2 regions of the Rahnella sp. PD4 genome follow, and region 2 is predicted to be linked to the other one. Evidence: predicted binding sites of a transcription regulator. Region 2 holds the regulator's gene; the other holds the start of a gene.
The links. The regulator Fur, encoded in region 2, represses iron uptake genes when iron is present. The targets are predictions, from matches to a motif close to ATAATAATGAGAACNACTATCAA.
Positions count from the first base shown of each region.

Region 1: the regulator Fur is predicted to act here: its motif matches at 3,993-4,015, upstream of ACOZIO_RS07805 (Nramp family divalent metal transporter).

Region 1 covers NZ_JBLZQF010000002.1:695,882-703,762, forward strand. Annotated here, with positions in the region: gene ACOZIO_RS07790 (alpha-keto acid decarboxylase family protein) at 1-730, opposite strand, end outside; gene mgrA (L-glyceraldehyde 3-phosphate reductase) at 1,058-2,047, shown strand; gene ACOZIO_RS07800 (DUF2502 domain-containing protein) at 2,207-2,641, shown strand; gene ACOZIO_RS07805 (Nramp family divalent metal transporter) at 2,716-3,945, opposite strand; gene ACOZIO_RS07810 (NupC/NupG family nucleoside CNT transporter) at 4,362-5,549, shown strand; tRNA gene ACOZIO_RS07815 (tRNA-Ala) at 5,684-5,759, opposite strand; tRNA gene ACOZIO_RS07820 (tRNA-Ala) at 5,831-5,906, opposite strand; gene ACOZIO_RS07825 (formate/nitrite transporter family protein) at 6,260-7,051, shown strand; gene gltX (glutamate--tRNA ligase) at 7,153-7,881, opposite strand, start outside.
Region 2 covers NZ_JBLZQF010000008.1:64,166-72,046, forward strand. Annotated here, with positions in the region: gene glnS (glutamine--tRNA ligase) at 1-710, shown strand, start outside; gene chiP (chitoporin ChiP) at 1,196-2,608, shown strand; gene chiQ (ChiQ/YbfN family lipoprotein) at 2,622-2,957, shown strand; gene fur (ferric iron uptake transcriptional regulator) at 3,090-3,545, opposite strand; gene fldA (flavodoxin FldA) at 3,857-4,384, opposite strand; gene ACOZIO_RS18705 (methyl-accepting chemotaxis protein) at 4,806-6,470, shown strand; gene ybfE (LexA regulated protein) at 6,546-6,827, opposite strand; gene ybfF (esterase) at 7,089-7,871, opposite strand.

The DNA.
Region 1 (7,881 bases), on a different contig from region 2:
GCAATGTTGAATGCGCCAGCGGCACGTCTTCCATCCACTGTTCCAGCGCAGCTTTAACCCCGAAACGGTCTGCCAGAAAATCTGCCAATAGTGAAACCCGTTTTGCGCCCCGCAACTGCGTTTCAGCAGCAGCAACAAAAGCATCCAGAGAAGAAGGTGAGAAAGGCGGCTGACGCACAGGTAACGCCTGCGCCCGGGTACTGACCGGCAATGCGGCCACGTCGCTGGGCAGCAACAGATACCCCGGCCGCGAGTTGTACATGACCTCTTCAATGACACGGTCGATTTCAGCCAGGGCATTTTCCGGTGTGAGGGACGCCTGCGCCACGCTGACCGGCGCGGACATCCGTGCGAAATGGGTGAATACACCATCTCCCAGCGTGTGATGCAGCAACTCCCCCTTACGCTGAGACGTCAGCGCTGGTGCGCCCACAATATGCACGACAGGCACATATTCCGCATAACTGCCGGCAATGCCATTCAGCGCACTCAGTTCACCGACACCAAATGTGGTCAGCAACGCCGCCAGCCCCTTAATACGCGCATAACCATCTGCGCCATAGGCAGCATTTAATTCATTGGTACAGCCGACCCAGGTGATTTGCTGATGATTGATCACGCTGTCGAGGAATTTCAGATTGTAGTCGCCCGGTACGCCAAACAACTCGGAGATCCCGCTTAATGATAAGCGGTCCAAGAGATAGTCACCTACGGTATATTCATTATCCATGACGATCCTCTGTTAAAAATAAAGTAAACAGTTAATCCCACTAATTTAAGTATTACCCCAAACCGGGGAAGAGGATATTAATTATCCGAAATAAGGCATGGCAACGCAGAGTTACACCCCTGCACTGCGTTAAGGCAGGAAAGCGGATTCAGCAGTAAAGGTAATATGCAGGAAGAATAGTCACGGTAATCAATCTCTCTGCGCGTAAGGATTGTTCCGGATGTGATCTGATTAGCTGGAAATGCTTGTGAAAGCGCATACACTAAAATGGTTTTTTTATGAAGTTATTACCTTCTGTTCACTCCTGAATTGATTATAAGGACTCACATGGTGTATCAAGCCAGTCCAACCCGTTACGAGAATATGGAATACCGTCGCTGCGGCCGGAGCGGTCTGAAATTACCTGCCGTTTCTCTTGGCCTGTGGCATAACTTCGGCGATAACGCGCATTTTGAAAATGGCCGCAAACTCATCCGCCATGCTTTTGACCATGGGATTACCCATTTCGATCTGGCTAATAACTACGGCCCGCCTCCGGGTTCTGCGGAACAACATTTCGGCCGCATCCTGCAGGAAGATTTATTACCCTACCGCGATGAGCTGATTATCTCCTCCAAAGCCGGTTACACCATGTGGGACGGCCCGTATGGAGACTGGGGCTCAAAAAAATATCTGGTCGCCAGCCTGAATCAGAGCCTGAAACGCATGGGTCTGGAGTATGTGGATATTTTCTATCATCACCGTCCTGATCCTGATACGCCGCTGGAAGAAACGATGGCGGCGCTGGATTTAATCGTACGTCAGGGCAAAGCGCTTTACGTCGGCTTGTCGAACTATCCGGCAGAACGCGCGAAAAAAGCGTTTGAGATTTTGCAGCAACTTGGCACGCCATGCCTGATCCATCAGCCGAAATATTCGATGTTCGAACGCTGGGTGGAGGCGGATTTGCTGGATACGCTGGCGGATAACGGCGTGGGTTCCATCGCCTTCTCGCCACTGGCGGGCGGCGTGCTGACGGACCGTTACCTGGCAGGTATTCCTGAAGATTCCCGTGCGGCCAGTGACAGCAAGTTCCTGACTGCGGATCAACTGACAGAAGAGAAACTGGCGAAAGTGCGTAAGCTGAATGAGATTGCCCAGGCACGTGGTCAGAAGCTGTCGCAGATGGCGCTGGCCTGGGTTCTGCGGGGCGACCGCGTGACGTCTGTCCTGATTGGCGCCAGTAAAACCAGCCAGATCGACGACGCCGTGGGCATGGTCTCACATCGCCATTTCAGCGCAGAAGAACTGGCGGCTATTGAAGGGATTTTAGTGTAAACGGTTACTCTTCAGTATAAAAAACGCGCCTTTATGGAGGCTTCGTAAGCAAACCGTTAAGGCGCGTAAATCATTCAAAACAGGATTGTAAGCAATAGAACCGGTGTCCGCTTCCCCTTATAACTGTCAGCATAAATTATAAGGAATCTGGGGCCACACATGTTAAAACCGGTACTTTTTGCGACTTTGTTCTTTGCCCTGCTCCCTGCGGCGGTACCCACCGTACAGGCCAGCAGTTTCAGCCTGAATACGCCGGGCCTTTCTATCAATATCGGTGACCGCGACAGGCGGGGTTATTACTGGGACGGCTATGACTGGCGTAACCCAAGCTGGTGGAACGGCTATCGGGGCCACCACTATGGTGCACGCAGCCCGCGCGGCTATTACTGGGATGGTTATCGCTGGCGCGATCATGGCTGGTGGAACGAACGCCATCCGCCACGTCGTCCGATGCCACCGCCGCGTTATTATTACAGCGACCACGGGCGTGCGCATTATGATCACGGCCGCGGGCCGGATCGGGGTCGGGGACATGACCGGGGGCACGGCCATGATGATCACCGGGGCGGCGGGCATGGCGACCACCGCCATTAATCAACTGAATAAAACAAACAAAAACGGGACAGCGCAAACTGTCCCGTTTTTGTTTGCCTGTCGCTGCGCAGGCGTTATTTCGACATACCGATCAGCAGATAGAGGTTAAGGCTGACGACGATCAGCACGATGACCCGGCCCGCCCACTGGACGGTTTTCGTATTCACCATATCACCCATCAGGCTGCGGTTACCGGTAAAAGCCAGCAACGGCAGCAATGCCAGCGCAATCCCGAAGCTCAGCAAGACCTGGCTCATCACCAGAATGCGTGTGGCATCTAATCCCATCAGGATCACAATAAAAGACGGCATCATGGTCACCGTACGGCGAACCCACAGCGGAATGTAGAATTTCACGAACCCCTGCATCACCACCTGCCCGGCCAGCGTACCGACCACTGTTGAAGATAAACCGGCAGCCACCAGACTCAGACCAAAGGTAGTCGCAGCAGCGTGACCCAGCAACGGTTGCAGCGTCAGATAGGCTTCATCCAGCTCGCTGATCCCACTGTGTCCGCTGAAATGAAATGCCGCTGCGGCTGTCGCCATCATCGCCAGATTCACGAAACCGGCAATAGTCATGGCAATGCCGACATCCAGCTTGGTGGCTGAATAACGCTGCGCTTTAGAGGCTTTACCGCCCCGCTGAGTCAGCGAGGAGTGCAGATAGATGACATGCGGCATGATGGTCGCACCGAGTACACCGGCAGCCAGATAGACTGAATCGGCGGTTGGCAGTGCAGGGATCAACATGCCTTTGCCCAGCGCCACCATGCTCGGTTGCGAAAAGAATAACTCAACGATATACGCCGCCGCGACAAAAAGCAGCAAACCGGCGATCACCAGTTCCAGCGGCTTTTGCCCGCGTTTTTGCAGCCCGAGGATAATAAAGGTCGCAATCCCGGTGAGCACCGCGCCTTGTAACAGCGATACCCCGAGAAGCAGTTTAAAGCCAATGGCGGCACCAATAAATTCGGCAAGATCGGTAGCCATCGCGATAATTTCCGCCTGCACCCAGTAAGCCCAGACAGCCGGACGCGGGAAACGATCGCGGATATGTTCGGCCAGGTTTTTGCCGGTGGCGATACCGAGTTTGGCAGACAACAACTGGATCAACATCGCCATGATGTTGGCCCATACCACCACCCACAGCAACTGATAACCGTAAGAGGCTCCGGCCTGAATATTAGTCGCAAAGTTGCCCGGATCGATATAACCGATGGCGGCAATAAAAGCCGGCCCCATCAGTGAAAGCTTCATCTTTCTGGACGCGCGGCCTGTGGATTCGGCCCGGCTGTTCAGCATAGTTAGTTAACCCTTACAATTATTACGCTTACATCAATCATATCTAATTGATAATGATTATCAAGTGCATTTAGAATGATCTGAGTGATTGCTCTGATAGGCAGCAGCTGTAAGCGGGAAGGTAATAACTGAGAGGTGATTCGCTCACCCGATTTCAGAAAGCCAGACGCATCGTACTTTCCTAAAACAGACATTAACGGGCCAGATTCAGAATGCATTACGGCACATGATAAAACTAGCACAGGAATGCTAATTGTGCTTAGTTTTATTAACATCTTGATTTTTTGTGTGATGAGCCGTGATTTGTTGCAATTCGTGTCTGTAATTTCTATATTTGCAATCGACTTCACGTTTTAAATGTACGCGTTACATAAAATGTCCGTCGAAATATAGCCTGCCTCTAATTTGGAGCACCCATGTCCCGAATATTGCACTTTGTATTAGCGTTGGCCGTTGTCGCTGCACTCGCTTTACTGGTGAGCCGTGACCGGAAAAATATCCGTTTACGTTTCATTGTTCAGCTGCTGGTCATCGAAGTCTTATTAGCCTACTTCTTCCTGAATTCTTCTGTTGGTTTAGGTTTTGTGAAAGGCTTCTCAGACTTGTTTGAGAAATTATTAGGATTCGCTGCGGAAGGGACCGGCTTCGTATTTGGAGGCATGAGCGATAAAGGATTAGCGTTCTTCTTCTTGAAAGTTTTGTGTCCGATCGTGTTCATTTCTGCACTCATCGGTATTTTACAACACATTCGTGTACTGCCTTTCGTCATCCGTATTATCGGTACGGTTCTGTCGAAAATTAATGGCATGGGAAAACTGGAATCTTTCAACGCCATCAGTTCCCTGATTTTGGGTCAGTCAGAAAACTTTATCGCGTATAAAGATATTCTGAGCAAAATGTCTGAAAAACGTATGTACACCATGGCAGCCACAGCTATGTCGACGGTTTCTATGTCGATTGTGGGTGCGTATATGACCATGCTCGAACCGCGCTTTGTTGTTGCTGCGCTGGTGCTCAACATGTTCAGTACTTTCATCGTACTGTCGTTGATCAACCCTTATAAAGTTGATTCAGAAGAAGACCTGCAAATCGGTAATACGCATCAGGGCCAGAGCTTCTTTGAAATGCTGGGTGAATATATCCTGGCGGGTTTCAAAGTGGCTATCATCGTTGCAGCCATGCTGATTGGTTTCATCGCACTGATCTCCTGCCTGAATGCATTGTTTGACGTGGTATTCGGTATCACCTTCCAGGGCGTGCTGGGTTATGTCTTCTATCCGTTCGCATGGATGATGGGTGTGCCAAGCCACGAAGCCTTGCAAGTCGGCAGCATCATGGCAACCAAACTGGTTTCCAATGAATTCGTTGCGATGTTGGATCTGCAGAAAGTCGCGACTGAGCTGTCACCTCGCGGCGTGGGCATCCTGTCCGTGTTCCTGGTGTCATTCGCGAACTTTTCCTCGATCGGTATCGTTGCAGGTGCTATTAAAGGTCTGAACGAACATCAGGGCAACGTGGTTTCACGCTTCGGTCTGAAACTGCTGTACGGCTCAACGCTGGTCAGCGTGTTGTCTGCTTCTATCGCAGGTCTGGTACTGGCGTAGTAAGCCAATACAGAACGACAAGAAACCCGCTTCGGCGGGTTTTTTTTATGTCTGCAATTCAGGCAGGAAAACCGGAAGGAAAATCACAAACCCCGGAAAGCAAAAAACCTGCCGAAGCAGGTTTCTTTAATATTTGGTGGAGATAAGCGGGATCGAACCGCTGACCTCTTGCATGCCATGCAAGCGCTCTCCCAGCTGAGCTATACCCCCACACGAGGTTGTATCTGTTTACTTTTTGTTTCCCTGGGAAGGAAACAGCCAACTTGCTCTGGAAAGGAAGTTGGTGGAGATAAGCGGGATCGAACCGCTGACCTCTTGCATGCCATGCAAGCGCTCTCCCAGCTGAGCTATACCCCCAATTCATGCCCGTAAAAACGGGTGAACGGGGCGCATAATATGAAACGTCGCTACCCCTGTCAACGGCTAAATCCGTTTCTGAATTCAAGCGCTGAAAAAGCCGTCAAATCCCTCATCCCTCCGGCAAAAAACACCTTTCTTCAGGGAAATTTTCAGACAGACACTTTGTTTTACAAAACACCCGCCAGCCCGCACGATTCCTAGCTTTCTGATCTGCTTACGCATTTCCTTAACATCTATGTCCGAATAATTAATAGAATGTTAGCAGACTATGAAAATCGTCTTGTTTTGAGATAAATCTCAGAATAGACTGCTCGCGCAATAATCATAACTTAAACCATTCGAGCACTCCCATGTCCTTGTATTCACCTAAAGAAATCGCTTCCATCGCCGTCACAGCGGGCGTTAATAAAAGCCGCGCCACCGTGTTGAATTTGTTAATTTTGGGCTTCCTGGCTGGCGCCTTTATCGCCACCGGTTTCCTGTTGGATCTGCATGTAATAGGGACATTACCTGCTTCCTGGGGTTCATTCAGTAACTTGCTGGGCGCTGCTGTGTTTCCGGTAGGCATCATTCTGACTGTATTAGCAGGGGGAGAACTGCTGACCGGTAATATGATGACCTTACCTATCGCCTGGTTCGCGCGTCAGATCAGCCTTTACGCTGTTTTGCGCAACTGGTTCTGGGTGACTGTCGCTAACCTGCTGGGCAGTCTGGCCGTGGCCTATTTCTTCGGTCACGTTCTGGGGCTGACGGAAGGGGCTTTCCTGAGCAAAACCGTGGCAACCGCCACTGCGAAGGTCAATGCAGACTTCATGCACGCGTTCATTTCTGGTATCGGCTGTAACTGGCTGGTGTGTCTGGCAATCTGGCTGGCCTTCGCCAGTAAAGAAGTGGGCGGCAAAGTGATCGGTATGTGGTTCCCGGTTATGGCGTTCGTGGCCATCGGCTTCCAGCACGTGGTGGCAAATATGTTCATCGTGCCTGCAGCAATCTTTGCCGGTGCTCTGAGCTGGTCAGAATATCTGCCTAACTTCGTGGCCGTCTTCCTCGGTAACGCTGTAGGGGGTGCAGGCTTCGTTGGTCTGATGTATTTCCTGGCCTACCGTCCGACCGTTGAAACACCGGCGACTGAACAACGTTAATTAAGCCGTTTTCACGCTTACGTTTTACGGAAATACAAAAGCCAGCCGGTTTCCCGTGCTGGCTTTTTTACGACTGTTTTTAACAAGCTACTGAGCGGTCATTACTGCGCTTGTGTTTCACGCTCAGCAATGAAGGCTAATGCCATATCGATACGCGCCAGCACACGGCGCTGACCGATAGCATGAACGGTGACGTCAACACCCGGTGACTGACCTGCGCCGGTTACCGCAACGCGCAGTGGCATCCCTACTTTACCCATCCCCACTTCCAGCTCATCCGCTGTGCCCTGAATCGCGTGGTGAATGTTCTCAGCAGTCCAGTCAGTGATTGCAGCCAGTTTGGCGCGCACCACTTCCAGCGGCTGGCGCGCAACCGGACGTAAATGTTTCTTCGCCGCATCCGCATCAAACTCTGCAAAATCTTCATAGAAGTAACGGCAGGACACGGCCATTTCTTTCAGGGTCTTGCAGCGCTCACCCAGCAGGGTGACGATTTCGAACAGTTGCGGGCCGTTACGGGTTTCGATACCTGCCTGCTCCACATGCCACAACAGATGGGTCGCCACATAATGCGGATCCATCGTATTAATATAGTGGTGGTTCAGCCATTGCAGTTTTTCAGTGTTGAACGCACTGGCTGATTTGCTGACGTTTTCCAGTGAAAACAGGGCCTTCATTTCATCACGGCTGAAAATTTCCTGATCGCCATGAGACCAGCCCAGACGCACCAGATAGTTCAGCAGGGCTTCGGGCAGATAACCGTCATCACGGTATTGCATCACGCCTACCGCGCCGTGGCGTTTAGACAGTTTTTTACCGTCATCGCCCAG
Region 2 (7,881 bases):
ACAACGTTGAAATGATGGCGCTGGAATCCTGTATCCGTGACGATCTGAACGAGAATGCACCGCGCGCTATGGCAGTGATCAATCCGGTTAAAGTGATCATTGAAAACTTTACGGGTGATGCTGTGCAGTGGGTGAAGATGCCGAACCATCCGAACAAACCGGAAATGGGCAGCCGCGAAGTACCGTTTACCCGTGAGATTTACATCGATCAGGCCGATTTCCGTGAAGAAGCCAATAAACAGTACAAGCGTCTGGTGTTGGGCAAAGAAGTGCGTCTGCGTAATGCCTATGTGATCAAAGCAGAACGTATCGAGAAAGACGCAGAAGGGAATATCACCACGATTTTCTGCTCTTACGATATCGACACCCTCAGTAAAGATCCTGCCGATGGCCGCAAGGTGAAAGGTGTGATCCACTGGGTTTCGGCTTCAGAAGGTAAACCGGCTGAGTTCCGCTTGTATGACCGTCTGTTCAATGTTGCCAACCCGGGGCAGGCAGAAGATTTCCTGACCACAATCAACCCGGAGTCTCTGGTGATTGCGCACGGTTTTGTTGAACCGTCGCTGGTGTCTGCTCAGGCTGAAATCAGCCTGCAGTTCGAGCGTGAAGGTTATTTCTGCGCTGACAGTCGCTACTCCGGCGCGGAACATCTGGTATTTAACCGTACCGTGGGCCTGCGTGATACATGGGAAAGTAAACCGGTCGCATAAAAGTCATCGCGATAAGGGTTTAAAAACGCAGCTCAGGCTGCGTTTTTTTATGTCCGGGTTTTATTTTGCTACTGCAAAAAATTGGTTTTCGTCGCGAATTAATGTGTTCCCGATGTATGATTTTTAAACGCTCATTTCCAGTGCTTTCCGTGGCTGAAACGTTTTAACCTTTCCTCAGTAAAACTTAGTGACTTGTTTATTCTCTCTTTTTAAATAATCTGTCGGTCTGATCCTGCCTTAAGACATATAGTTACATTTTTTCATTTTTATGTGCACTTTGTCATACTTCGATGATCAATGATTAATTACCCATTGATAATTCGCGTCGCGAAAAATACTCTTAATGTTGATTTAACCGGTTACGTCTCTGACGGCCGATTTTGATACCCGTTTGGGTTTTTGCACGAAATTTTTAGTCAAAATGAGGAATCTCTATGCACAAGCACCTTAACAGGGGCAGGGGATCGGCTTACCTGAAACCTGCCATGTATTCTCTCGCCGGCACTTTACTGAGTGGCGGAATGATGTTTTCACACGAGGCCAGCGCGGCCGGTTTTATCGATGATTCCACACTGACCGGTGGCGTGTATTACTGGCAGCGTGAACGTGACCGCAAAGATTTGAACAAAACCAAAGAAGAAACCCGTCCGGATGGCTCAAAAGTCACCGTCAATAATTCCGACTACAACAAATACGCGACTAACCTTTCACACTCCACTGCTAACCTGAATCTCGATTTTTCCTCTGGTTATGCCTGGGACATGTTTGGTATCGACGTTGCGGCCTTCACCGCCATTGAATTAGCCGAAGCCAGTGACAGCACTCATCCAAACGAAATTGCATTCTCTTCTAAAAACCACGCTTATGACGAGGATTACTCAGGTGATAAAGGCGGGGTCAGTCTCTACAAAGCGGCCGGTAAATTTAAATATGGCGGATTCTGGGGACATGCGGGCTATATTCAGCCCACAGGGCAGACGTTGATCGCACCGCACTGGAGCTTCATGCCGGGGACTTATCGCGGTGCGGAAGCCGGGTATAAACATGATTTCGGTGATGCGGGTGAACTGAGTTTCTCCTATATGTGGGCCGACGAATATAAATCGCCCTGGCATCTGGAAATGGATGATTTCCGCCAGAATGATAAGAAAACCGGCGTTTCTTATATTCACTCCCTCGGTGCGAAATATGACTTTAAAAATGACTTCGTGCTGGAAGGCGCGTTTGGTCAGGCTGAAAGTTATGTCGATCAGTACTTTGGCAAAGCCTCGTACAAAATAGATTTGCTGGGCAATCCGCTGACTACCAGCTATCAGTTCTATGGGGCAGAAGATCGTATCAGTGACAAAAATGATCCAAACAGTTTGTATGATGGTCTGGCCTGGTTGCAGGCGTTAACTTTCGGCTATACCACGGGTCAGTTCAACTGGCGTCTGGAAGGGACGATGGTGAAAGCGGAAGGGAACCAGGGTTACTTCCTGCAACGTATGACGCCGACGTATTCCTCTTCAAACGGCCGTCTTGATGTGTGGTGGGACAACCGTTCGGACTTCAACGCTAACGGTGAAAAAGCAGTATATGCAGGCGTGTTGTATGACCTGGCAAAATGGGATTTACCGGGCTTAGCCGTCGGTGGCTCCTATGTTTATGCATGGGATGCCAGGCCGAGCACTAACGCGGCTTACGACCAGAGTCAGCGCCTGAAAGAAAGCGCCTGGAGTCTGGATGCGCTGTACACCATTCAGGAAGGCCGTGCGAAAGGGACATTGTTCAAACTGCATTACACCCAGTATGACAATCATTCGGATATTCCAAGCTGGGGCGGCGGATACGGCAATATTTTCCAGGATGAAAAAGACGTGAAATTCATCGTTATCGCTCCATTCACTATTTTCTGAGGTCGCTATGTCGATGAATAAATTATTGATGACCGTGGTATCCGCTGTTCTGCTGGCGGGTTGTGCGCCGACAGCCGGTCAGGCTGAAATATCCAAAACGCGTGAGGCTTACAGCGCCTGTATTAATACGGCGGAAGGCAATCCGGATAAACTGGCATCCTGTCAGGCGGTGCTGAATGTACTGAAACAGGAAAAAGCCCACCAAAAATTTGCGGAACAGGAAACGGTTCGCGTGGTGGATTACCAGCAGTGTCTTACGGCACGCAAAACCGGTAATGGTCAGGCGTATGCCGCAGATTGCGGAAAGATATGGCAGGAAATCCGGGCCAATAACGCTCCGAAACCGTAAAACGAATCGCAGAAATCAAACCCCGGCGTGCCGGGGTTTTTTTAGGGTTGCTGAAATCCAGACATAAAAAAACCGCTTTTCAGCGGTTAATGAATTCACAGCCTGTCGGCAACGGGGTTGCCACATGCCATATTAGTGCGCAGGTTTATCGTTGTGCAAAGACTCATCTTCGCGGCAATCACCTGCTTCACAATGACCATAGAGATACAGACTATGGTTGGTCAGTTTGATGCCGTGTTTCTTAGCAATCTCACGCTGACGGCCTTCAATATACTCATCACGAAATTCGATTACACGTCCGCAATCCAGGCAGATGAGGTGATCGTGGTGATGCTGCTGAGTCAGTTCGAATACGGACTTGCCGCCTTCGAAATTATGACGGGTAACGATACCGGCGTCGTCGAACTGGTTCAGAACGCGGTAAACCGTTGCCAGGCCAATTTCTTCACCCATATCAATTAATTGCTTGTAAAGATCTTCCGCACTAACGTGATGACCTTCCGGCGCTTGCAGCACTTCCAGGATTTTGAGGCGCGGAAGCGTGACTTTTAAGCCAGCTTTCTTCAGTGCGGTGTTGTTGTCAGTCATGCGGATTCAGTCCTGTTACTATGTGCTAATCAAGTTGAGGCATGCAGCCTGTGGCATCGGCGGCACAAATTATTCGTTTAGTCTCTTCGTTTACGCAAGTGTGCCAATTGTCGTCAACGATAGCCTGTTAATAAAGATCACAATTTGCCGGTCACATTGGTAATGCAACGACTTGATCGATAGAAAAAACAGAGGAACTCAGTGTACCTTGATACGACCGAAAGTTACAATTTTGTAGCAGTTAAATTGTTAATTTCAGTAATAGTTTGGCCCTTCAATTGTAGAATAAATCCTCAGGGCCAACAGGGTTTTTAGCCAATAATTTCAGAAAGGCTGAGTTCTTCTGTGATCTGTTTCACCCAGGCATCAACACGTTCACTGGTCAGTTCCGGCTGGCGATCTTCGTCAATTGCCAGTCCTATGAAATGCTTATCATCAGCCAGGCCTTTAGAGGCTTCAAAGTGATACCCTTCGGTAGGCCAGTGTCCGACAATCACTGCGCCGCGTGGCTCAATGATATCGCGCACGGTGCCCAGTGCATCGCAAAAATATTCGGCATAGTCTTCCTGGTCACCACAGCCAAACAGTGCAACCAGCTTACCTTCGAAATCTATCTCTTCCAGCGTTGGGAAAAAGTCGTCCCAGTCACACTGCGCTTCACCGTAATACCAGGTTGGAATACCGATAAGCAAAATATCGAATTTTTCCAGATCCTCTTTGCTGCTCTTCGCAATGTCATGCACCTCTGCAACATCTTTACCCAACTGTTTCTGGATCATTTTTGCGATGTTTTCGGTGTTACCTGTATCGGATCCAAAGAAGATACCTACAACGGCCATAAGATTACCTAACCTCTTGTTCTCAATGAAGTGCTCTGCAACGCAGGCAATAATAATGCAGATGATAGCAAACTCGTGCGGCGGAGAATATGCTTCTGCTCGCCTTCTTAGCTGGGGAATAAGTTTATCGGGCAATATTTTTAAGTGTTATCGCCTTTGTGTGCTTTCACGCAGGGTGCGTTAACCTCAGGCTGAATAAGGTCAAACGCAAATTGAAGAAATAAGTCGTCACAATACTAAATTTCGAGAATATTCCGCCGATAGATGATGCGAGAGCAATCTCAACATAATAAAGAAATCGATGCCCGGAGAGGTGTTCAAACATGTCCTGGGGCACTTGCCTGCTGGTTACCTGTCTTGATTCTCCGCATCCCCCTCAATCCTCAGGCCAGAAACAGTCATGTTTCGAGAGAGGCATATCGTGCAGTTTTTAAAAAATATTACCATCAGGGCCGCTTTGTTAACAATTCTTGGCATTTTTTGTGTCATGTGGGCGGGTGTTTCCCTATACACCGTTACCTCCCTTGACACACTGACCCAAAATACCAAAAACAGTACCGAGCTGGTCAATAATATGGCGCTGATCAATAAAGGAAATGATCAGTATTTCCGTACCGTAACTCGCCTTACGCGTGCCGTCGCACAGCTTCAGGCCGATCCGTCAAAAGGTCCGGAAATTTTTGATACCGCCAAACAATCCCTCACCGGGCTGACCCAGGCACTGGCTAATTTTAAAACGGCGCCGCATCCGGGGCTGGAAGATGTTGCCGTGCAGGAACTGATCACCAATTGGGAAAATCTGATTACCCAGGGCGTCACGCCAATGTTCGACGCAGCCTTCAGTAAGAACACGGAGTTATATAACCAGTTAGCCAACACTACCGTACCTGCACTGAGCCGCAGTTTTGGTGTCTCGATGGACAAAGTCGGCGGTCAGATCGCGGTAGATTTTGATGCATCGCAACGGCAGTCTGCCCATCTGACCTCATTCAGCAAAGTGATTCTGCTGACGGCCTTTGGTATCGGGCTGGTGATCTTATTACTGACTGACCGTTATCTGGTCATGGCGCTGGTGAAACCCTTGGATAAAATCCGTGATCACTTCGCGGTGATAGCAAGCGGCGATCTGACACTTTATCTGGATGAGTTCGGTAAAAACTGCGCCGGTAAGCTGATTCCGTTACTGAACCTGATGCAGTCTAGCCTGGTGAATACCGTTCAGACCATCCGCAACTGCACCAATCACATCTATCAGGGCGCGTCAGAAATTTCAGCCGGAAACAACGATTTATCTTCCCGTACGGAAGAGCAGGCATCTGCACTGGAAGAAACCGCTGCCAGCATGGAAGAACTGACTGCGACGGTTAAGCACAATGCTGATAACGCTCATCATGCCAGCCAGCTGGTTATGGAAGCTTCTACCACTGCGCAGAAAGGTGGCAACATCGTGGCGGATGTGGTCAGCACCATGAAAGATATCTCCGGCAGTTCGAAGAAAATTGCTGAAATCACTTCCGTGATTAACAGCATCGCTTTCCAGACCAACATTCTGGCGCTGAATGCCGCAGTAGAAGCAGCACGTGCAGGCGAGCAGGGGCGTGGTTTTGCAGTGGTTGCCAGCGAGGTGCGCAGCCTGGCACAACGCAGTGCGCAGGCTGCAAAAGAAATCGAACAGCTCATCAGCGAATCGGTTTCCCGCGTCGACAGCGGCTCGAAACTTGTTGAAAACGCCGGTCAGACGATGAATGAAGTGGTGCGCTCAATTACGCATGTCACCGACATCATGGCGGAAATTGCGTCTGCGTCTGACGAACAAAGTAAAGGAATCAGCCAGGTAGCGGTAGCGGTCACAGAAATGGACAGCGTTACACAACAGAACGCCGCACTGGTAGAACAGGCGTCACAGGCCGCAGTATCGCTGGAAGAACAGGCTTCGTTGCTCAACAACGCCGTCGCAACGTTCAAGCTGAAAGACAGCGTCACGAATGTGGGTTCACGTCCGGCGAAGTCGATTTCAGCACCCTTGTTGCGTCCTGATACCGGCAGGCTTTCGGCAAAAAGTGCTGAAAACTGGGAAACGTTCTGAGTGGGAAGACGTAAATTAGCGTGGAATAATTAAGAAAAACAAACGGGTAGCCTTATCGGGTTACCCGCTTTTCAATCAACCTTCATGACCGTTAAGATGCGACAGCAGCATCTCTTCAATCAATTCGCTACGACTGATATTGCGTTCTTCTGCCAGCTTATTGAGCATGTCAACAGCATCGGCATTCATTTTCAGCTCCACACGACGCAGGCCGCTCGCTTTATCGCGGCGTAACTGGTTGCGCTTATTGATCCTGAGCTGTTCATCACGGGATAGCGGATTTGTTTTTGGACGCCCCGGACGACGGTCATCTGCGAACAGATCAATCGTCGTGCGATCCAGTTGTTCTTTTGCCATAGGTAGAGGTACAACCAGGGAAGTTTTTACATCGGGAAACGGCAAGCCGTTCCTGACGAGCGTTTCACACATTTCGGGCTAAGAAACCCTGACCCAATTCACCCCCCGCGACTCACTGTGAGTAAAACGGGGCGGCAAAATTATAGCGCGCAATCATACACTGGCGCCCCAGGGGTTCACAACGCCTGATTGCCCTGATTTCATGATAACTTCTTAAGTTGTGCAGACTTTTTGCACAATTTATCCCCAGGATGTTAAACCTCAGGCCACATCGATGAAACGGTGCACAGCGCGCAGTACCGCATCGGGTCTTTCCGCATGCACCCAGTGACCGGCTCCCGCCACCACATGCGCTTTGGCCTGTGGAAACTGGCGGGCAATCGCGTCGCGATATTCATCCTGCACATACGGCGATAAGCTCCCGCGGATAAACAGCGCCGGATGATCCCATGCTGGCACATCTTCCCAGCCGGTAATGGTTTCGTATTCACTGAGCAGCACGGGCACGTTGAAGCACCATTCGCCCTGGCGGAAGGATTTAAGCAAAAACTGGATCACGCCGTCTTCCTTTATATACTGGCGCATACAGTCGCTGGCAGACGTGCGGTCACGGAGTCTTGCGTCGGTCACAGCGTTAATGGCCGCGAAAATCTCATCATGACGACGGACGTGATAATCCACGGGGGCGACATCAATGGCGATCAACTTTTCGATACGATCGGGGATCCGTGCCGTCAGCGCCATCGCGGCTTTGCCGCCCATCGAATGGCCGATAACGATGATTTTTTGGAAACCAACAGCATCCAGCGTTTCTTCTAAATCTTGTGCCATGGCGGCGTAAGACATTTCATCAGAACGTCCGGACTGGCCATGATTACGCAAATCCACCTGTAACACGTTATGCTGTTGTCTCAGGTCACGGGCCAGAATACCCAGATTATCCAGGGTGCCGAACAATCCGTGGATAAGCAAAACCGGCAGTGCAGTGCTGCCAGTCACTTCAGATTCCTGCAGGCGATAATGTAATTTCATAGAGAAGTTCATACAGATAAAC